Regions from separate parts of the Streptomyces sp. NPDC093568 genome, predicted to be linked through region 2. Evidence: predicted binding sites of a transcription regulator. Region 2 holds the regulator's gene; the other holds the start of a gene.
What was found. Region 2 encodes HspR, which represses chaperone genes until heat shock. Its sites were predicted from a motif close to TTGAGNNNNNNNNNCTCAA; they were not measured.
Positions count from the first base shown of each region.

Region 1: lon (endopeptidase La) is a predicted target of HspR. The motif match lies at 8,326-8,344, and genes of this name have one in related genera.

Region 1 covers NZ_JBIWJD010000004.1:148,554-159,081, forward strand. The annotation lists gene ACIRD7_RS18165 (DUF6104 family protein) at 176-358, opposite strand; gene ACIRD7_RS18170 (multifunctional oxoglutarate decarboxylase/oxoglutarate dehydrogenase thiamine pyrophosphate-binding subunit/dihydrolipoyllysine-residue succinyltransferase subunit) at 495-4,307, opposite strand; gene ACIRD7_RS18175 (ATP-binding protein) at 4,589-5,695, opposite strand; gene ACIRD7_RS18180 (response regulator transcription factor) at 5,692-6,429, opposite strand; gene ACIRD7_RS18185 (spermidine synthase) at 6,562-7,239, opposite strand; gene ACIRD7_RS18190 (rhomboid-like protein) at 7,432-8,241, shown strand; gene lon (endopeptidase La) at 8,367-10,528, shown strand, end outside.
Region 2 covers NZ_JBIWJD010000022.1:19,017-29,544, reverse strand. The annotation lists gene dnaK (molecular chaperone DnaK) at 1-815, shown strand, start outside; gene grpE (nucleotide exchange factor GrpE) at 815-1,459, shown strand; gene dnaJ (molecular chaperone DnaJ) at 1,496-2,677, shown strand; gene ACIRD7_RS40860 (heat shock protein transcriptional repressor HspR) at 2,683-3,129, shown strand; gene ACIRD7_RS40855 (fibronectin type III domain-containing protein) at 3,218-4,882, opposite strand; gene ACIRD7_RS40850 (fibronectin type III domain-containing protein) at 4,922-6,628, opposite strand; gene ACIRD7_RS40845 (PA14 domain-containing protein) at 6,717-8,426, opposite strand; gene ACIRD7_RS40840 (sugar ABC transporter substrate-binding protein) at 8,719-9,843, shown strand; gene ACIRD7_RS40835 (transglutaminase N-terminal domain-containing protein) at 9,899-10,528, opposite strand, start outside.

The sequences.
Region 1 (10,528 bases), on a different contig from region 2:
TGCCCGCCCGTTGGCCTGACCGCCCGACGTCGTGGGTGCCAGCCCGTTGGCCTGACCAACCCGAAAGCCGCGGCCCCGTTAGCCTGACTGGCCCGAAACAGCGAAGGGCGCCCGCAGGGAGCGCCTGGGAACAGCCCGCTCCGGACGAAGGGCATCCGTATACCTCGCCGGCCGGCTACAGGTCGTCGTCCTCGTCGTCCAGCCGCGCCAGCCACGTCGCCAGCCGCTCCACCGGTACCTCGAAGTCCGGGTTCAGGTCGACGAAGGTGCGCAGCTGCTCGGCCAGCCACTCGAAGGTGATCTCCTCCTCGCCGCGCCGCTTCTCCAGTTCTTCGATGCCTCGATCGGTGAAGTACATGCAGTGAGGATATGTCCTGGCCGCGGGCTCACGCGCCGGAGTCCCCCTGCTGCCGGACACGCCGAAAGGCCCGGCGCCGAGTCGCGAGGGACTCGGAACCGGGCCTTTCGATCAGATCCGTGCGGGATCCGAGGGCTTACGCCTCGAACACCTCACGCACCAACTGCTCCTGCTCAGCCTGGTGCCGCTTGGCGGAACCGACGGCCGGGGACGAGCCGTGCGGCCGCGAGATGCGGCGCAGGCGCTCGCCGTGCGGGACGTCGGCGCCGACCGCCAGGTCCAGATGGTCGATCAGGTTGAGCGCGATGAACGGCCAGGCACCCTGGTTCGCCGGCTCCTCCTGGGCCCACAGGTACTTCTCGGCGTTCGGGTACTTGGCGATCTCGGCCTGGAGCTCGGCACCCGGCAGCGGGTACAGGCGCTCGATGCGGATGATCGCCGTGTCCGTGACACCGCGCTTCTTCCGCTCGGCCTCGATGTCGTAGTAGACCTTGCCCGCGCAGAAGACGACCTTCTTGACGGCGGCCGGGTCGACCGACGAGTCGCCGATGACCGGCTGGAACTGCCCGGTCGTGAACTCCTCCGCCTTCGACGCGGCGGCCTTCAGGCGCAGCATCGACTTCGGCGTGAAGACCACCAGCGGCTTGTGGTGCGGGTTGTGCACCTGCCACCGCAGGAGGTGGAAGTAGTTCGACGGCGACGTCGGCATGGCGACCGTCATGTTGTTCTGCGCGCACATCTGGAGGAAGCGCTCCGGGCGGGCCGAGGAGTGGTCCGGGCCCTGGCCCTCGTAGCCGTGCGGCAGGAGCAGGACGACACCGGAGGTCTGCGCCCACTTCTGCTCGGCCGACGAGATGAACTCGTCCACGACCGTCTGCGCGCCGTTGACGAAGTCGCCGAACTGCGCCTCCCACATCACGAGCGCCTCGGGGCGGGCCAGCGAGTAGCCGTACTCGAAGCCCATCGCCGCGTACTCGGAGAGGAGGGAGTTGTAGACGTTGAGCCGCGCCTGGTCCTCGGAGAGGTACTGCAGCGGCGTGTACTCCTCGCCCGTCTCACGGTCGATGATCACCGCGTGACGCTGGCCGAACGTACCGCGCTGCGAGTCCTGGCCGGCGAGGCGGACCGGGACGCCCTCCAGCAGGAGGGAGCCGACCGCGAGGGTCTCGCCCATGCCCCAGTCGATGGTGCCGTCCTCGACCATCGACGCCCGGCGCTGGAGCTGCGGCAGCAGACGCGGGTGGACGGTGATGTGGTCGGGGATGTTGACCTGGGACTCGGCGATCCGCTTGACGGTCTCAGAGGTGATCGCCGTGGTGACGGCCACCGGGAACTCGGCCTGCGGGTCGGAGGGCACCTCGGCGGCGGGCTGCGAGGTGGCCTCGCGGACCTCCGTGAAGACCTTCTCCAGCTGGCCCTGGTAGTCCTGGAGCGCCTGCTCGGCCTCTTCCAGGGTGATGTCGCCGCGACCGATGAGGGACTCGGTGTAGAGCTTGCGCACCGAGCGCTTCTTGTCGATCAGGTCGTACATCAGCGGCTGGGTGAAGGCCGGGTTGTCCGACTCGTTGTGACCGCGGCGGCGGTAGCAGATGAGGTCGATCACGACGTCCTTGTTGAACGCCTGACGGAACTCGAAGGCCAGCCGGGCCACGCGGACCACGGCCTCCGGGTCGTCGCCGTTCACGTGGAAGATCGGGGCCTCGATCATCCTGGCCACGTCGGTCGCGTACATCGAGGAACGCGAGGACTCCGGGGCGGCGGTGAAGCCGACCTGGTTGTTGATCACGATGTGGACCGTGCCGCCGGTGCGGTAGCCGCGCAGCTGCGACATGTTCAGGGTCTCGGCCACCACGCCCTGGCCCGCGAAGGCCGCGTCGCCGTGGATCGCCACCGGCAGGACGGTGAAGTCCGTGCCGCCCTTGTTGATGACGTCCTGCTTGGCGCGGGCGACACCTTCGAGGACCGGGTCGACCGCCTCCAGGTGGGAGGGGTTCGCGACCAGGGAGACCTTGATCTGCTCGCCGTCCAGGCCCGTGAAGGTGCCCTCGGCGCCCAGGTGGTACTTCACGTCGCCGGAGCCGTGCATCGACTTCGGGTCGAGGTTGCCCTCGAACTCGCGGAAGATCTGGGCGTACGACTTGCCGACGATGTTGGCCAGCACGTTCAGCCGGCCGCGGTGGGCCATGCCGATGACGACCTCGTCCAGGCGGGACTCGGCGGCCGAGTCCAGCACCGCGTCCAGCAGCGGGATGACGGACTCGCCGCCCTCCAGGGAGAAGCGCTTCTGGCCGACGTACTTGGTCTGCAGGAACGTCTCGAAGGCCTCGGCGGCGTTCAGCCGGCGCAGGATGCGCAGCTGCTCCTCGCGCTCGGGCTTGGTGTGGCCGCGCTCGACGCGGTCCTGGATCCACTTGCGCTGCTTCGGGTCCTGGATGTGCATGAACTCGATGCCGGTGGTGCGGCAGTACGAGTCGCGCAGCACGCCGAGGATGTCGCGCAGCTTCATCAGGGACTTGCCGGAGAAGCCGCCGACCGCGAACTCGCGCTCCAGGTCCCACAGGGTGAGGCCGTGCTCGGTGATGTCGAGGTCGGGGTGCTTGCGCTGGCGGTACTCCAGCGGGTCGGTGTCGGCCATGACGTGGCCGCGGACCCGGTAGGAGTGGATCAGCTCGAAGACCCGGGCGGCCTTGGTGACGTCGTCGTCGTGGCTGGCGTCGATGTCCTTGAGCCAGCGGACCGGCTCGTAGGGGATGCGCAGCGCCTCGAAGATCTCGTCGTAGAAGTTGCCCTCGCCGAGGAGGAAGTTCGCGACGATCCGCAGGAACTCGCCGGACGCGGCGCCCTGGATCACCCGGTGGTCGTAGGTCGACGTGAGCGTCATGACCTTCGAGATGCCGAGCTTGTTCAGGGTGTCCTGGGAGGTGCCCTGGAACTCCGCCGGGTAGTCCATGGAGCCGACGCCCATGATGACCGACTGGCCGGGCATCAGACGCGGGACCGAGTGGACGGTGCCGAGGCCGCCGGGGTTGGTCAGGGAGACCGTCACGCCGGTGAAGTCGTCCATCGTCAGCTTGCCGTCACGGGCGCGGCGGACGATGTCCTCGTAGGCCTGCCAGAACTCGAAGAAGTTCAGCGTCTCGGCCTTCTTGATGCCCGCGACGACCAGCTGGCGGTCGCCGTTGGGCTTCACCAGGTCGATGGCGAGGCCGAAGTTGACGTGGGCCGGCTTGACCAGGGTCGGCTTGCCGTCCTTCTCCGCGAAGGAGTAGTTCATCGACGGCATGGCCTTGATGGCCTGCACCATCGCGTAGCCGATCAGGTGCGTGAAGGAGATCTTCCCGCCCCGGGCCCGCTTCAGGTGGTTGTTGATGACGATGCGGTTGTCGAAGAGCAGCTTCACCGGGACCGCGCGCACGGACGTGGCCGTGGGGAGCTCCAGCGAGGCGTTCATGTTCTTCGCGACCGCGGCGCCGGGGCCGCGCAGCGTCACGTACTCGGGACCGTCGGCGGACGCGGCGGCGGGCTCGGCCTTCTTCGGCTGAGCGGGCTTCGCGGCCGGCGCGGGCGCGGGTGCGGCGGGCTTCGCCGGAGCGGCGGCCGTGGCCGGCGGCTGGGCGGCGGGCGCGGGCTGCGCGGCCGCGGGGGCCGGCGCGGGCACCGACGGGGCGGCCGGAGCAGCCGGGGCGGCGGGCGCGGGCTTGGGGGCCGCCGTGGAGGTCTCTGCGGCCCCCGCGGCCGCAGCACCCGCCGGAGCCGCGGCGCCTACGCCGGGCTTGTAGTCGGCGAAGAAGTCCCACCAGGCTCGGTCTACCGAATTCGGGTCCTGGAGGTACTGCTGATAGATCTCGTCGACGAGCCACTCGTTCGGACCGAACGCGGCCGCGGGGTTCTTGCCCGCTTGGTCGGTGTCGGTCGAGATGCTCGAGTTACTGGGGGACTGTGGCGACACGGCGGCAACCGCCCTCTTCCGCTTCACAAGGTGATGGACAGCGGGAATAAAGGCTACGCCTCCATGGCCGGGAAGGTCAGGCCGGGCAAGGTCATCGTCGCGTAAGTCACATCAGAAAGCGTGTTTCGTGCCTGGAAATGGCGGGAAACAAGCGTGGTTCCGCTTCAGATGGGAAGGGTGCATCCCGACCCGGCGCGGCGAAAGCGCAGGTCTCTACGTGATCACACGTGTCCGTCAGCCAGGACAGACGTGGATCTTGTGGCTCCGCTTCGAACTTTACGTCAACTTTGAACGGAGGGCTGCCCCGGGAGTGTGACAAGAATCCGGCAGCCCCGCTCGGATTCGGCCACCCCGATCCGGCCCCCGTGGAGATCCACGGCCCAGCGCGCGATCGCCAGCCCCAGCCCCGTGCCGCCGTCGCTGCCCGGCCCGTGCGGCCGGCGCACCGCGCCCCGGTTGAACCGCTCGAAGACCTTGTGCCACTCCGACTTCGGGATGCCCGGACCCTCGTCCAGGACCTCCAGCTCCAGCGACTCCGGGTACGCCCCGCGCCGCGCCTTCACCGTCACACGGCCGTGCGGCGGGCTGTGCTTGATCGCGTTGTCGATGAGGTTGGCGACCACTTGGTGGATGCGCTCGGGGTCGGCGTGCGCGGTCAGCTCGGGCGGGGAGACGTCGAGGTGCAGATGGACGTCGGTACGGGTGTGACTGCCGGAGCCCGACGCCATGCGCTGACGTGCCGAGGAGACCATGTTGGCCTCCTTGAGCACGCCGGACAGATACGGCCAGACCTCGAAGCGCCGCATGCGCAGCGGTACGACGCCGTTGTCGAGGCGGGACAGGTCGAGGAGCGTCTCCACGAGCCGGCCGAGCCGCTCGGTCTGCTGCAGGGCCGTGCGCATCGTCTCGGGGTCGGCCTCGGCGATGCCGTCGACGACGTTCTCCAGGACGGCCCGCAGGCCCGCGATGGGGGTGCGCAGCTCGTGCGAGACGTTCGCGACCAGCTCCTTGCGCTGCTGGTCCTGGGCCTCCAGCTCGTCGGCCATCAGGTTGATCGTCTCGGCGAGGTCGCCCAGCTCGTCCCGGCGGTTCTCGCGCACCCTGCGCGTGTAGTCGCCCTGGGTGATGGAGCGGGCCACCGCGTTCATCTCGTCCAGCGGTGCCGTCAGCGAGTGGGCCACGAACTGGGTGACCAGCAGGGTGGCGATCATCGAGAAGACGGTGATGAAGCGCAGCTCGGTCTGGTAGCGGACCGCGTTCACCGACAGTCCGGTGGTGATCAGCACCGAGATGACGACGAGCGCGCCCAGCTTGGTCTTGATCGAGAACGGACGTACGCCGCCCCAGGGCTCCCCGGGGCCTCTGCGCGGGGCCGGCCCGTCGCTCATGGCGTCGGGGTCTCCAGCGCGTAGCCCACGCCGTGCACCGTGCGGATCCGCTCGGCGCCGATCTTCCGGCGCAGCGCCTTGATGTGGCTGTCGACGGTCCGGGTGCCGGAGGCGTCGGCCCAGTCCCACACCTCGGCGAGCAGCTGCTCGCGCGAGAGGACCGCGCGCGGGGTGTTCGCCAGGCAGACCAGCAGGTCGAACTCGGTCGGCGTGAGGTGCACATCCTCACTGCGGACCCGGACCCGCCGCTGCGCGTGGTCGATCTCCAGCTCGCCGAGCCGCAGGATGCCCGAGCGCGGGGTCGTGGCGGCCAGCGCGGCGCGCTCGACGCGGCGCAGCAGCACATGCACGCGCGCCGCCAGCTCCCGCATCGAGAAGGGCTTGGTCATGTAGTCGTCGGCGCCCACGCCGAGCCCGACCAGCATGTCGGTCTCGTCGTCGCGCGCGGTGAGCATCATCACCGGGACGGGCCGCTGGGCCTGCACGCGACGGCAGACCTCCAGGCCGTCGAAGCCCGGCAGCATGATGTCGAGGATCAGCAGGTCGGGCTGCCACGCCTCGGCCGTGTCGACCGCCGCCGGACCGTCACCGGCCGTCTGCACGAGGAATCCCTCGGCACGCAGGCGGGCCGCGATGGCGTCCACGATGGTCGGATCGTCCTCGACCACGAGGACCCGGCGCTGAGCGCCGGGGGTCGCCGCCGTGCCGTTGTGGGAGGTGTGTGTCTGCTCCATCGCCCGCCCCAAAGTTGCTTTCCGGAATCCGTGGGGTGATCCCGCTGACTGGCTATGCCTGCGCATGCTTGCGATTGACGCTTGAATGATCCGCGTCAGGTGAGCAGAGTACGGGGAGTCACCGTGCCACGGCTATCCAGGTCGTACGGCGAGGTGTACGACGTCCGGAACGCCCCGGGCAACCGGGATCTCTTCGGTACGCACCTGTTGGAATCCGGCATTACACAAGGTTTCTTCGAATTCCGGAGACGGCTGGGCCGACCATACGGCCAGCACCCCTCCCGGGCGCAACACCCGTGCACAGCCTGCCAGTCCGGCCGGTGAGTAGAGGCTGTCGTTGCCCTCGGTGACGGTCCATGCGGGGCCGTTGTCGATGTCGAGACAGAGCGCGTCATACGTGGCGGAAGTCTCATGTACGTACGCCACCAGATCCGTTTCCAGAATCTCGGTGCGCGGGTCGGCGAGGGCATCGGCGGAGAAGTGCGACAAGGGTCCGTCAAGATGCCAGCCGATAATCGCGCTCTCGCGCTCGACGACGCTGATCCGGCCCGGCCGGGGATCGGCGGCGGCGTGTGCGAGCGAGAAGCCGACTCCGAGCCCGCCGATCAGCAGACTCGGCCCCGGCCTGCCGTCCAGCGCGCCGAGCGCCGCGTCGACCAGCAGCCGCTCGGAGCGCCCGTCGGAGGTGTCCATCAGGAAACAGCCGTTGGCGATGATCTGGAGCAGATCGCCGTGCCGCCGCAGCACGATCTCGCCGTGGGGGCCTTCGTGACGGTCCAGGACTTCAGGCATGTCGTACGAAGTGGGCATCGGGCCATCCTCGCAGCCAGGGCGGGTCCGCCCCAGTGAATTGCCGCAGCGGGCGAGCCCGTGCGCGGCCGAAGTGTGAGAGACGCAGAAACTTGTTGAGAGGTTGCTGTGAATCGGCTGTCGTGTGGCGCTGATCACAGACATCGGCTGATCGTGGACGAAGGGTGGGGGAAACGGAAGGAGCACCTCACCTTGGAACGGACTGCGGCCGGAGGTGCGACGGACCCGGCTCCGGTGCCCGAGGCGGGCCTGCCCGGTGCGGCCGGGCTGCTGGACGGGCTGCCCCGGCAGCGCGGGCCGGTGGGCGCCACCGCCGTGCGCGCCACCGCGGCACCGGCCGGGACCGAGGTGGCCGCGCCCGGCGCACGCAGTCCCCTCTTGCGCCCTTGGCGCCTGCTCCCGACCCCCACCGGCACCCCGTTCACCCTCGCCTACGCCGTCGTCCTGACCGTCACCTCCCTGATCGCCGCGTACGCCGACCCCGGCGTCGTCCACGCCCTGCACCAGGGCTCCAGCACCGACGTGGCGCACCTCCTGCGGACCCCCGGGCTGGTGCTGCTCGCCAGCGCGCTGTGGATAGCCGGCGGCATCCTGGCGCCGTACACCCTCTGCCTGCTGTTCGTCCTCACCACGCTGGAGCGGCGCATCGGCGGCGCGCGCACGGCCCTCGTCTTCCTGGCCGGGCATGTCCTCGCCACCCTCGCGACCGAGGTCCCGGTGGGACTCGCGGTCCTGGCCGGCCACCTTCCCGACAGCTCGCTGCACCGCCTCGACTACGGCGTCAGCTTCGGCGTCGCCGGCTGCGTCGGCGCCCTGGCCGGGCTGCTCCGGCCGTGGCTGCGGTGGCCGGTGCTCGCGCTGTTCGGCGGCATGCTCGCCCTGGACCTGCTCGCCCTCACGGACCCGCTGACCAACTGGGGACATCTGATCGCCCTGGGCACAGGGGTCGGGATGTGGCCGGCGCTGCGCCGCGGAAGGTCAGAGCCCCGGCGCGTGTTGTAGGGCGAAGAGCGAGGTCACGGCACGTACAGCGGGTGATCGCTCACAGCGAACGCGGGCAGGGGAACATTCGGGCTCCCTCAAGCATTGAGTCGGCATAACTCAACTTGACTGCCTAAGGGGAGATCATGGCTTCGACGTCCACTTCGCTCACCCTGCCCGTGCTGCCGCTCGACGACGACGTCGTGCTGCCCGGGATGGTGGTCCCGCTGGACTTGAACGACGCCGATGTACGCGCCGCGGTGGAGGCCGCCCAGGCCGCCGCCCGTTCCACGCCCGGGAAGCCCCGGGTGCTCCTGGTGCCGCGGATCGACGGGACGTACCCGGGCACCGGTGTGCTCGGCACCGTCGAGCAGGTCGGCCGGCTGGCCGACGGTGACCCGGGTGCCCTGATCCGTGGACGCGGCCGGGTGCGGATCGGCGCCGGCACGACCGGACCGGGCGCCGCCCTGTGGGTCGAGGGAACGCGGATCGACGAGACCGTGCCCGAGCCGCTGCCCGGCCAGGTCGGCGAACTGGTGAAGGAGTACAAGGCCCTCGCGACCGCCTGGCTGCGCAAGCGCGGCGCCTGGCAGGTCGTGGACCGGGTCCAGGCCATCGACGACGTCTCCCAGCTCGCCGACAACTCCGGCTACTCGCCGTTCCTGACCACCGAACAGAAGGTCGAGCTGCTGGAGACCGCCGACCCGGTCGCCCGCCTCAAGCTCGCCACCCAGCAACTGCGCGACCACCTCGCCGAGCAGGACGTCGCCGAGACCATCGCCAAGGACGTCCAGGAAGGCGTCGACAAGCAGCAGCGCGAGTTCCTGCTGCGCCGCCAGCTCGAAGCCGTGCGCAAGGAACTGCGCGAACTGAACGGCGAGCAGGACGGCGAGGAGTCCGACGACTACCGGGCCCGGGTCGAGGCCGCCGACCTGCCTGAGAAGGTCCGCGAGGCCGCCCTCAAGGAGGTCGACAAGCTGGAGCGGTCCAGCGACCAGTCCCCCGAGGGGTCGTGGATCCGGACCTGGCTGGACACCGTCCTCGAACTGCCGTGGAACGAGCGGACCGAGGACGCCTACGACATCCAGGGCGCCAAGGGTGTGCTGGACGCCGAGCACGCCGGTCTCGAGGACGTGAAGGAGCGGATCACCGAGTACCTGGCGGTGCGCAAGCGCCGTACGGACCGGGGCCTTGGGATCGTCGGCGGCCGGCGCGGCGGCGCCGTCCTCGCCCTCGTCGGCCCGCCCGGCGTCGGCAAGACCTCGCTCGGCGAGTCCGTCGCGCACGCGATGGGACGCAAGTTCGTCCGGGTCGCGCTCGGCGGTGTGCGGGACGAGGCGGAGATCCGCGGTCACCGGCGGACGTACGTCGGCGCGCTGCCCGGCCGTATCGTCCGCGCCATCAAGGAGGCCGGGTCGATGAACCCGGTGGTCCTGCTCGACGAGATCGACAAGGTGGGCTCCGACTTCCGGGGCGACCCGGCGGCGGCCCTGCTGGAGGTCCTGGACCCGGCCCAGAACCACACCTTCCGGGACCACTACCTGGAGGTCGAACTGGACCTGAGCGACGTGGTGTTCCTCGCCACCGCCAACGTCCTGGAGGCCATCCCGGAGGCCCTGCTCGACCGTATGGAGCTCGTCCGCCTCGACGGCTACACCGAGGACGAGAAGATCGTCATCGCCCGTGACCACCTGCTTCCGCGCCAGCTGGAGCGGGCCGGTCTGAACCAGGACGAGGTCGCCATCGACGAGGGCGCGCTGCGCAAGCTCGCCGGTGAGTACACGCGCGAGGCGGGCGTGCGGAACCTGGAGCGCTCCATCGCGCGGCTGCTGCGCAAGGTGGCGGCCGAGCACGAACTGGGTTCCCGCGAGCTGCCGTTCACCATCGGGGACGGCGATCTGCGCGGCCTGATCGGCCGGCCGCACCACGTGCCCGAGTCGGCGCAGGACCCGGCGGAGCGCCGCACCGCGGTCCCCGGTGTCGCCACCGGCCTCGCGGTCACGGGCGCGGGCGGTGACGTCCTGTTCGTGGAGGCGTCGCTGGCCGACCCCGAGACGGGCGCGGCGGGGCTGACCCTGACCGGCCAACTGGGTGACGTGATGAAGGAGAGCGCGCAGATCGCCCTGTCCTTCCTCCGCTCGCACGGCGCCGAACTGGAGTTGCCGGTCGCCGACCTGAAGGACCGTGGAGTGCACATCCACTTCCCGGCGGGCGCGGTGCCGAAGGACGGCCCGAGCGCGGGCATCACGATGACGACCGCGCTGGCCTCGCTCCTGTCCGGCCGGCTGGTCCGTACGGACGTGGCGAT
Region 2 (10,528 bases):
GCGCCGCCCTGCAGGCCGGTGTGCTCAAGGGTGAGGTCAAGGACGTCCTGCTCCTCGACGTGACCCCGCTGTCCCTCGGCATCGAGACCAAGGGCGGCATCATGACCAAGCTCATCGAGCGGAACACGACGATCCCGACCAAGCGGTCCGAGATCTTCACCACCGCCGAGGACAACCAGCCCTCCGTGCAGATCCAGGTCTACCAGGGCGAGCGCGAGATCGCGGCGTACAACAAGAAGCTCGGGATGTTCGAGCTGACCGGTCTGCCGCCGGCCCCGCGCGGTGTCCCGCAGATCGAGGTCGCCTTCGACATCGACGCCAACGGCATCATGCACGTGACCGCGAAGGACCTCGGCACGGGCAAGGAGCAGAAGATGACCGTCACCGGTGGCTCCTCGCTGCCGAAGGACGAGGTCAACCGGATGCGCGAAGAGGCCGAGAAGTACGCGGAGGAGGACCACGCCCGCCGCGAGGCCGCCGAGTCCCGCAACCAGGGCGAGCAGCTCGTCTACCAGACGGAGAAGTTCCTCAAGGACAACGAGGACAAGGTCCCCGCCGAGGTCAAGACCGAGGTCGAGTCCGCCGTCGAGGAGCTGAAGACCGCGCTCAAGGGCGAGGACACCGCCGAGATCCGCACCGCCACCGAGAAGGTCGCGGCCGTCTCGCAGAAGGTCGGCCAGGCCATGTACGCCGACGCCCAGGCCGGTCAGGCCGCGGGCGGTCCCGAGGGTGCCGCCGCCGGTGGCGCCAAGGCCGACGACGACGTCGTGGACGCCGAGATCGTGGACGACGAGCGCAAGGACGGTGTCGCGTAATGACGGAGGAGACCCCGGGCTTCGAGGAGAAGCCCGACGTCCCCTCCGGCGCGACCCCTGACGACGCCGAGCCGAAGGCCGCCCCTCAGGAGGGGGCGGCCCCGGCCGGGGACGGAACCGCAGACGCGGGCCTGGTGGCCCAGCTGGACCAGGTGCGCACGGCGCTCAGCGAGCGCACGACGGACCTCCAGCGGCTCCAGGCCGAGTACCAGAACTACCGCCGCCGGGTGGAGCGCGACCGGATCACGGTCAAGGAGATCGCCATCGCGAACCTCCTGACCGAGCTCCTGCCGGTGCTCGACGACATCGGCCGGGCGCGGGAACACGGCGAGCTCGTGGGCGGGTTCAAGTCGGTGGCGGAGTCCTTGGAGACCGTCGCCGCCAAGATGGGCCTGCAGCAGTTCGGCAAGGAGGGCGAGCCCTTCGACCCGACGATCCACGAGGCGCTGATGCACTCCTACGCGCCGGACGTCACCGAGACGACCTGCGTCGCGATCCTCCAGCCGGGGTATCGCATCGGCGAGCGCACCATCCGCCCCGCGCGGGTGGCCGTCGCCGAGCCCCAGCCGGGCGCGCAGACCGTCAAGGACGAGGGTGCCGAGACGGCCGACGACAAGGAGAGCGGTGGCCCGGACGAGGGCTGACGTTGACCTGACGAGGAGAGAGGAGGGACGTCGAGGATGAGCACCAAGGACTTCATCGAGAAGGACTACTACAAGGTCCTCGGCGTCCCCAAGGACGCCACCGAGGCCGAGATCAAGAAGGCGTACCGGAAGCTCGCTCGCGAGAACCACCCGGACGCCAACAAGGGCAACGCCAAGGCGGAGGAGCGGTTCAAGGAGATCTCCGAGGCGAACGACGTCCTCGGCGACCCCAAGAAGCGCAAGGAGTACGACGAGGCGCGCGCCCTCTTCGGCAACGGCGGCTTCCGCCCGGGGCCGGGCGGCGCGGGCGGTTCCTTCAACTTCGACCTGGGCGACCTCTTCGGAGGCGGCGCCCAGGGCGGACAGGGGGGAGCCGGCGGCTTCGGCGGCGGACTCGGTGACGTCTTCGGGGGCCTGTTCAACCGCGGTGGCACGGGCACGACCCGTACCCAGCCCAGGCGCGGCCAGGACATCGACACCGAGGTCAGCCTCAGCTTCACCGAGGCGATCGAGGGTGCGACGGTCCCGCTGCGCATGTCCTCGCAGTCGCCGTGCAAGGCGTGCGCGGGCACCGGCGACAAGAACGGCACGCCGAGGGTGTGCCCGACCTGCGTGGGCACCGGCCAGGTGGCCCGGGGCTCGGGCGGCGGGTTCTCCCTCACCGACCCGTGCCCGGACTGCAAGGGGCGCGGCCTGATCGCCGAGCACCCGTGCCTGGAGTGCAAGGGCAGCGGTCGCGCCAAGTCGTCCCGGACCATGCAGGTCCGCATCCCCGCCGGGGTGTCGGACGGCCAGCGCATCCGGCTGCGCGGCAAGGGAGCGCCCGGCGAGCGCGGCGGCCCGGCGGGCGATCTGTACGTCACCGTGCACGTCGACGCCCACCCCGTGTTCGGCCGCAAGGACGACAACCTCACGGTGACCGTCCCCGTCACCTTCGCGGAGGCGGCCCTCGGCGGCGAGGTCAGGGTCCCGACCCTGGGCGGACCGCCGGTCACCCTGAAGCTGCCGCCCGGCACGCCCAACGGCCGCACCATGCGGGCGCGGGGCAAGGGCGCGGTCCGCAAGGACGGCACCCGCGGGGACCTGCTGGTCACCGTCGAGGTGAGTGTCCCGAAGGACGTGACGGGGAAGGCTCGTGACGCGCTTGAGGCGTATCGCGAGGCGACCGCGGGTGAGGATCCGCGGGCGGAGCTGTTCCAGGCCGCGAAGGGAGCTTGATGGAGATGGACGGTCGTCGACGCAACCCGTATGAACTGACCGAGGAAACCCCGGTCTACGTCATCTCGGTGGCGGCCCAGCTCTCCGGCCTGCACCCGCAGACCCTTCGCCAGTACGACCGTCTGGGCCTGGTCTCCCCGGACCGCACGGCCGGCCGGGGCCGCCGCTACTCGGCCCGCGACATCGAACTGCTCCGCCAGGTGCAGGCGCTGTCGCAGGACGAGGGCATCAACCTGGCCGGCATCAAGCGCATCATCGAACTGGAGAACCAGGTCGCGGCCCTGCAGTCCCGGGTGGCCGAGCTCCAGGCCGCCGTCGAGGGCGCGGCGGCGGCGATGCAGCAGCGCGAGGCGGCGGTCCACGCGTCGTACCGCCGCGATCTGGTGCCGTACCAGGAGATGCAGCAGACCAGCGCGCTGGTGGTGTGGCGGCCGAAGAAGCCGAAGGACTAGGCAGGACTAGGCGGACTTGCAGGGGAAGGGGCCCGGAGGTTCATGACGAACCTCCGGGCCCCTTTGCTGTGTCATCGGCGGCAGGCCGTCAGCGGCCGACGAAGAACTCCAGCGAGGCGCTTTGCGTGCCCTGGCGGCCGTAGGCGTCCACGGCGTACACCTCGGCGATGCAGGGGCCGTTGTAGGGGGCCGTCCAGGAGAGCGACCCCGTGGCGGAGAACCGGGTGCCGCTGATGCCGCAGGCGCCCGAGATCTCCCAGGAGTAGCCCTTCAGGATGCGTCCCTCGTCGCCCGTGCCGGGGGCGGCCGTGATCTGGACCGGACTGCGCGCGGGGATGCCCGTGCTGACCAGGGCCAGCTTCGGCGCGGCCGGGCCGCTCGCGGTGGCCGGCGTCAGCCGGTCGACGACGCTCTCGGCGGAGGGCACGGAGTCGGCGTCCTGGGCGTCGACGGCGGCCACGTAGTAGTACGCCTTGCCCTTCGGGGCGGAGGTGTCGGCGTACGACGTGCCGGACGTGGAGCCCAGGAGACTCCAGGCGCCGGTGGGGGCGGTGCGGCGGTAGACGCGGTAACCGGTGACCCCGGCGTCCTCGGACGCGGCCCACGCCACCTTCGTGGAGTCGTCGGCGGGAGTGCTCGTCAGACCTGTGGGAGCGGCGACGGCTGATGCCACGGGGCGGGTGACCACCGCGGGGTCGGAGACCGGGGCGATGTTGCCGGCGGCGTCGAGGGCCACCACCTTGTAGGTGTAGGCCAGACCCGCAGGCGCTATGGGGTCCGTCCAGGATGTGCCGAAGACGATGTCCGGGCCGTCCGTGTCCGACTGGCCGCTCGCCGCGCCCCACACCTCGTAGTGGTGCACGTCCTTCGACGTCGAGGCCTTCCAAGTCAGGGAGTTGCCAGCCGTCGTCCCCAGCGCCGACACGGTCTCGACCCGCGCCGGGGCCGTCCGGTCGACGGTGGTGACGGCCTGGTCCGCGCTCCCTGACGAGGAGTTGCCCGCCCTGTCGTAGGCGCGCACCTCGTAGTAGTACGTGTCGCCGGTCACCGGGAGGGTGCTGTCGGTGTACGAGGTGGAGGTGGTCGTCGCGAGCGGGGTGCTGCCGTAGGCGGCGCCCTTCAGGCGCCGGTAGACGCGGTAGCCCGCGAGGTCCATCTCCTTGTTCTTGGACCAGGTGACCTGCGCCTTGCCCGTCGCCGTGTCGTACGTGACCTTCGCGCCGGTGGGCGTGAGCGGCTTGACCTTGTCGACGGTCGCCGAAGTCCTCGGCGTGTAGCCGAACTCGACGCGAGCGCTGCCGGTCCAGTTGACGTAGTCGACGCGGAGGGTGTGCTTGCCGGCCGGAATGGTGACGTTGACGGTCTTGGAGACCGTTGTGGAGGTGTTCTTCCACAGGTCGATCTCGCGGGTGCCGTCGAGGTAGACGCGGACGCCGTCCAGCCCGGAGGCGGAGAGGGCGAAGGGACCGCCGGAGCCGAAGTCGCGGGTGAGGGTCCAGCGGACGGCGAAGTTGTCCGCCGGCAGGCCGGTGACGGGTGCGCCGCTCCAGCTCTGGTCGATGGCCGTGTCGCAGTCCGTCACCTTCGGTGTGCCGGAGAAGGCGGTGTTCGCGAAGAACTGCCGCTTGAAGACCGGGGAGACGCAGGTCACGGCGGCGGAGGCGGGCGTGGCGACGGCGGTGAGCAGGCTGCCCGCGGTGGTGAGCACGAGGGCGGTCGCGGTGGCCGCGGTCGTGCGTCTGGCTGGGTTCATGGGTCCTCTGGAATCAGGAACTGGCGGGCGCGGGGGGGGCTACCAGGTCTCCTCGGGCGGAGCCACCGGTTCCGTCACGGTGACGTACGAGAAGCCCTCACCGCTGAGGGGAAGGGAGTTGCCGGCGAAGTCCTCGGCGACCACGGCCCAGCGGACGTCCGCGCCCTGGAGGTCGTAGATCTCGTGGGAGTAGTACATCGTCGGCCCTTCCTGCCAGTGCGGCAGGACCTCCGACCACTCCTCGTACTCCCAGGCGCCGTCGACGAGCTTGCCCCGGTGGATGACGTAGCGCTTGATGTCCTCCTCGGCGCTGCGCTGCCACCGCAGCTCGATGTCGTAGCCGTCCATGGCGCCGCTGAGCCCGCTGACGGCCGCCGGGGCCAGACCGGTCGCGGGGGCGGTGCCCGTCGCCGGTGCCGACGCGGTGGACTCCTGGCCCTCGGTGTCCACGGCGGTCACGGTGTAGGCGTACGAGGTGCTGTGCCGCACGTTGCTGTCGGTGTACGAGGTCTGCGCGGCGCGGAGTTCCGCGATGAGCCGGCCGTTGCGGTAGACCCGGAACCTCGCCAGGTCCTGGGTGACGGGCGTGGTGGCGGGCTTCCAGGTCAGCGCGATGCCGCCGCTCGTCGACGTGGCCGTCACAGCGGTCGGCGCGGAGGGTGCCCAGTTGCCCCGCGCGACGTACACCGCCGCCGACTTCGCGGACGCGTTGCCGGCGGCGTCGACGGCCGTGACCCAGTAGGCGTAGTCCAGGTTCTCCTTGGCCGTGGTGTCGAGCCAGGAGGTGGCCGTCACCTGCGCGACCCGCACGACGGGGTTCTCGCCGTCGTACTCCCAGCGCCGGTGCACGAGGTACTCCGTCGCTCCCGGGACCGCGTTCCAGGACACCTTGATTCCCGGCTGGCCGGCGGTCGCGGTGACGCCGGAGGGAACGGCCGGCGCGGTGCGGTCGGGGGTGGTGACGGGCCTGTCGGCGGTGCCGGCCGACTCGTTGCCTGCCTTGTCCGCCGCCCGGACCTCGTAGTAGTACGTCTGACCGGTCGCGGGCGGGGTGTCGGTGTACGAGGTCGCCGTGGTGGTCGTCAGCTTCTTCCAGGTGCTGCTGTCCTTCAGGCGGCGGTAGACGCGGTACCCGGCGAGGTCCATCTCCTGGTTCTTCGCCCAGGTCAGCTTCGCCTTGCCCGTCGCCGTGTCGTACGTGACGCCCGCGCCGGTGGGCGTGAGCGGCTTGACCTGGTCGACCGTCGCCGAAGTGCGGGGGGTGTAGGCGAACTTGACGTTGGCCGTGCCGGTCCAGTTGACGTAGTCGACGCGCAGGGTGTGTCTCCCCGCCGGGACGGTCAGGTTGACCGTCTTGGACACCGTGGAAGAGACGTTCCGCCACAGGTCGATCTCGCGGGTGCCGTCGAGGTAGACGCGGATGCCGTCCTGGGTGGCGGCGGTGAAGGTGAAGGGGCCGCCGGAGCCGAAGTCGCGGGTGAGGGTCCAGCGGACGGCGAAGTTGTCCTTCGGCAGGCCGGACGCGGGTGCGTTCGTGCTCCAGTTCTGGTCGATGGCCGAGTCGCAGTCGGTCACCTTCGGGGTGCCCGAGAAGGCCGTGTTCGCGAAGAACTGCCGCTTGAAGACCGGGGAGTTGCAGGTCACGGCGGCGGAGGCGGGCGCGGCGAGGGCCGTGAGCAGGCTGCCCGCGGTGGTGAGCACGAGGGCGGTCGCGGTGGCCGCGGTCGTGCGTCTGGCTGGGTTCATGCGGTCCTTCGGTCCTGTTCGGCAACGGCGGTGATCAACCGTTGCCGAACAGGACCTGCCAGGAGCCCTATTGGTTGTACGGCACCTGTCAGAGGTCGGCGGGATCGGTGACCGCCCAGTCACCGCCGGGCGCCGACTCCGTGCCGTCCGCGTACGTCGCGGTCACCCAGTAGTAGCGGGTGGTGCCCGCGCCGGCGCCGTTGTCCACGTAGGAGGTCCCCGTCGTGGCCGCCAGCTTCTCGTACGACTCGGTGTCCCGGTTCCAGCGGTAGACCTGGTAGCCGGTGGCGTCGGCCACGGCGTTCCAGGACAGCACGGCGGTGTCGTGGTTCTCGTCGGCCGTCAGGTGCACCGGCGAACCCTCGGGCGTGGCCACGCTCGGCGTCATGTCGAGCTCGGTGACCCGCACGGCCTGGACCGGGTCGTCGCTCCACCTGATGGCGGAGTTGCCCGCGTCGTCCACGGCGTCGACGAAGAAGCAGACCTCGTCGCCGTCGGGGAGCGTGGTGTAGTCGTAGGACGTGTCGCCGGGCGCGACGTAGTCCACCAGGCTGCCCCAGCAGACCTGTTCGCCCTCGTCGCCGTAGAGCTCGCCCCGGTGGACCGTGTAGTGCTTCAGGTCCGTGGCCGCGCTCTTGTCCCAGTGGAGCCGGAAGCCGTACTCGGTCGGGGTGACGTCCAGCCCGGTGACGAGGGCCGGCGGGTCGTTGTCCCAGACCTTGCCGTACTGGACCTCGGACCGGGCGGACTCGTTGCCCGCCGCGTCTACGGCCGAGACCTGGTAGTAGTACACGACGTTCCTGGCGGCCGCGGTGTCCAGGAGCGACAGCTGGTCCGTGCTGCCGATCTCGGTGTACGTGCCGCTGCGGGTCGCCGCCCGGAAGACGCGGTACTTCACCGCGTCCGCGACCTTGCTCCAGCCGACCTCCAGTCCGCCGGATCCGCCGGTCGGGGTCACCTCACCCGTCGCCGTCGTGATGGTGGGCGCGGCGGGGGCGACACGGTCGACGGTGGTGACGGGCTGGTCGGCCGTGCCGGCCGACTCGTTGCCCGCCCTGTCGTAGGCGCGCACCTCGTAGTAGTACGTCGCTCCCGTCACCGGCAGGGTGCTGTCCGTGTACGAGGTGGAGGTGGTCGTCGCCAGCGGGGTGCTGCCGTAGGCGGCGCCCTTGAGACGGCGGTAGACGCGGTAGCCCGCGAGGTCCATCTCCTTGTTCTTGGACCAGGTGACCTGCGCCTTGCCCGTCGCCGGGTCGTACGTGACCTTCGCGCCGGTGGGCGTGAGGGGCTTGACGGTGTCGACGGCCGCCGAAGTCCTCGGGGCGTAGGCGAAGTTGACCTTGGCCGCGCCGGTCCAGTTGACGTAGTCGACGCGCAGGGTGTGACTGCCCGCGGGGATGGTGACGTTGACGGTCTTGGAGACGGTCGTGGAGGTGTTCTTCCACAGGTCGATCTTGCGGGTGCCGTCGAGGTAGACGCGGATGCCGTCCAGCCCGGAGGCGGAGAGGGCGAAGGGCCCGCCGGAACCGAAGTCCCGGGTCACGGTCCAGCGGACGGCGAAGTTGTCCGCCGGCAGGCCGGTGACGGGGGCGCCGCTCCAGCTCTGGTCGATGGCGGTGTCGCAGTCGGTCTTCTTCGGTGTGCCGGAGAAGGCGGTGTTCGCGAAGAACTGCCGCTTGAAGACCGGCGAGACGCAGGTCACGGCGGCGGAAGCGGGCGTCGTCGTGAGCAGGGTGCCCGCGGTGGCGAGCACGACCGTCGCCGCGGCCGCGGCGGTCGTGCGTCTGGCTGGGTTCATTCGATCCTCTGGTCGAGTACGGAACAGCCGTGTGGCTGTCGTGATCAGGACTCGCGAGGAATGGGGTTGGTTGTACGGATCTTGGTCACGCGGCGCATCGAGGTTCGGTGGAGGGGCTGTAACGGGCGTTTGGAGAGGTTCCGCCATGTCTTTACATGATCAGCGGAGCGTGGTGTTGCGCACTCGTTAAGTAGTTCCGCTTGACGCCCGGGGTCGTCGGCGCGTTGTCTTTTCAGACATCTGGGCGCTATGGCGCGCCCGTGTCCCGAAGGCACCAGAAGTGAGCTCCTTTATGCGTCCCTTGCGCCCGCTGCGCCGTACCGCCACAGCCGTGGCCGCCGCGTCCACGATGACCCTCTCGCTGGCCGCGTGCGGGGCACTGGGCGTCAGCGGGGACAGCAGTGAGGCGAGTCCGACCAAGGGCAACGACATCACCGTGGGGCTGCTGCTGCCGGAGACGGCGAACACGCGCTACGACAAGTTCGACTACCCCATCATCAAGAACAAGGTCGCGGAGCTCACCGACAAGCAGGGCGAGGTCGTCTACCGCAACGCCGACGCGAGCGCGAGCAAGCAGGCGACCCAGCTCCAGCAGATGATCGACGACCAGGTCGACGTGATCCTGCTGGACGCCGTCGACTCGCACGCCATCGCCGGCGGGGTGAAGAAGGCCAAGGACGCCGGGATCCCGGTCATCGCCTACGACCGCCTGGCCGAGGGCCCGATCGACGCGTACGTCTCCTTCGACAACGAACTGGTCGGCGAGGTCCAGGGCCGCAGCCTCCTGGAGGCCATGGGGGAGATCGACTCCTCCGACAAGATCATCATGATGAACGGCTCGCCCACCGACCCGAACGCCAAGCAGTTCAAGGCGGGCGCCCTCTCCGAGCTCAAGGGCTCGGTGGACATCGCCAAGTCGTACGACACCAAGGACTGGAAGCCGGAGAACGCCGAGGCCAACATGGCCGAGGCGATCAAGTCCGTCGGTCTGAACAACATCAAGGGCGTCTACTCCGCCAACGACGGCATGGCCGCCGGCGTCATCAAGGCCCTGGAGTCGGCGGGCGTCACCAAGCTGCCGCCCATCACCGGGCAGGACGCCGAACTGGACGCCGTGCAGCGGATCCTGGCCGGCGAGCAGTTCATGAGCGTGTACAAGTCGTACCCGCAGGAGGCCGAGAGCGCCGCCGAGATGGCCGTCGCCAAGGTCCAGGGCCACGACATCCAGTTCGACTCGCTCACCCAGGACCAGGTCGACAGCCCGACGAACAAGGACATTCCGGCCCTGCTGGTCCCCGTGGTCGCCCTGACGGAGAAGAACATCAAGGAGACCGTGCTCGCCGACGGCATCTACCAGGTGTCGGACATCTGCACGGGCCCGTACAAGTCGGCCTGCTCGGCGGCCGGGCTCAAGTAGGGCCCCCGCCCTCGGCAAGCAGGGCCCGCCGGTCTCCCGGCGGGCCCCTGGCCGTTCACCCCACCCGCGTGAACTCCACCGTCACCTCGGGCGGCCCGCCCGGAACGCCCCGGTAGATCCCCTTGTGCGGAGTGACGTCGTCGTAGTCACGCCCCCGTCCGACCACGACATGGGACTCGTCGGCCCGGTTCCGGTTCGTGGGGTCGTAGCCGTACCAGTCGCCCGCCCAGTACTCGATCCAGGCGTGGCTCTGCCCGGCCACCGGTCGGTGCAGTTCCGCCTCGCGCTCGGGGTGGAGATAGCCGGAGACGTACCGGGTCGGCAGCCCCAGGCCGCGCAGCAGGGCGATGGTGAGGTGGGCGATGTCCTGGCAGACGCCCGCCCCCTGCTCCCAGGCCTCGGCGGCGGAGGTGTTCACGCCCGTGGTGCCGGGGAGGTAGGCCACCTGGTCGGCGACCAGCGACGACACCGCGACCGCGGTCCCGTGCGGGTCGAGCCCGGCCGCCGCCTCCCGGGCCCGGTCGACCAGCTCCGCCGGAACCGTCGTACGCGGTGTCGGGTTCGCGAACTCCAGCAGCCGGGAGCCCGCGATCCGTTCGGACACCTCCGCCCAGGCGAGCGGCGCACCCGTCGGTCCCGGCGGATGCGTCTCGACCAGGCTGGAGGCCGTGATGGTCAGGTCGGC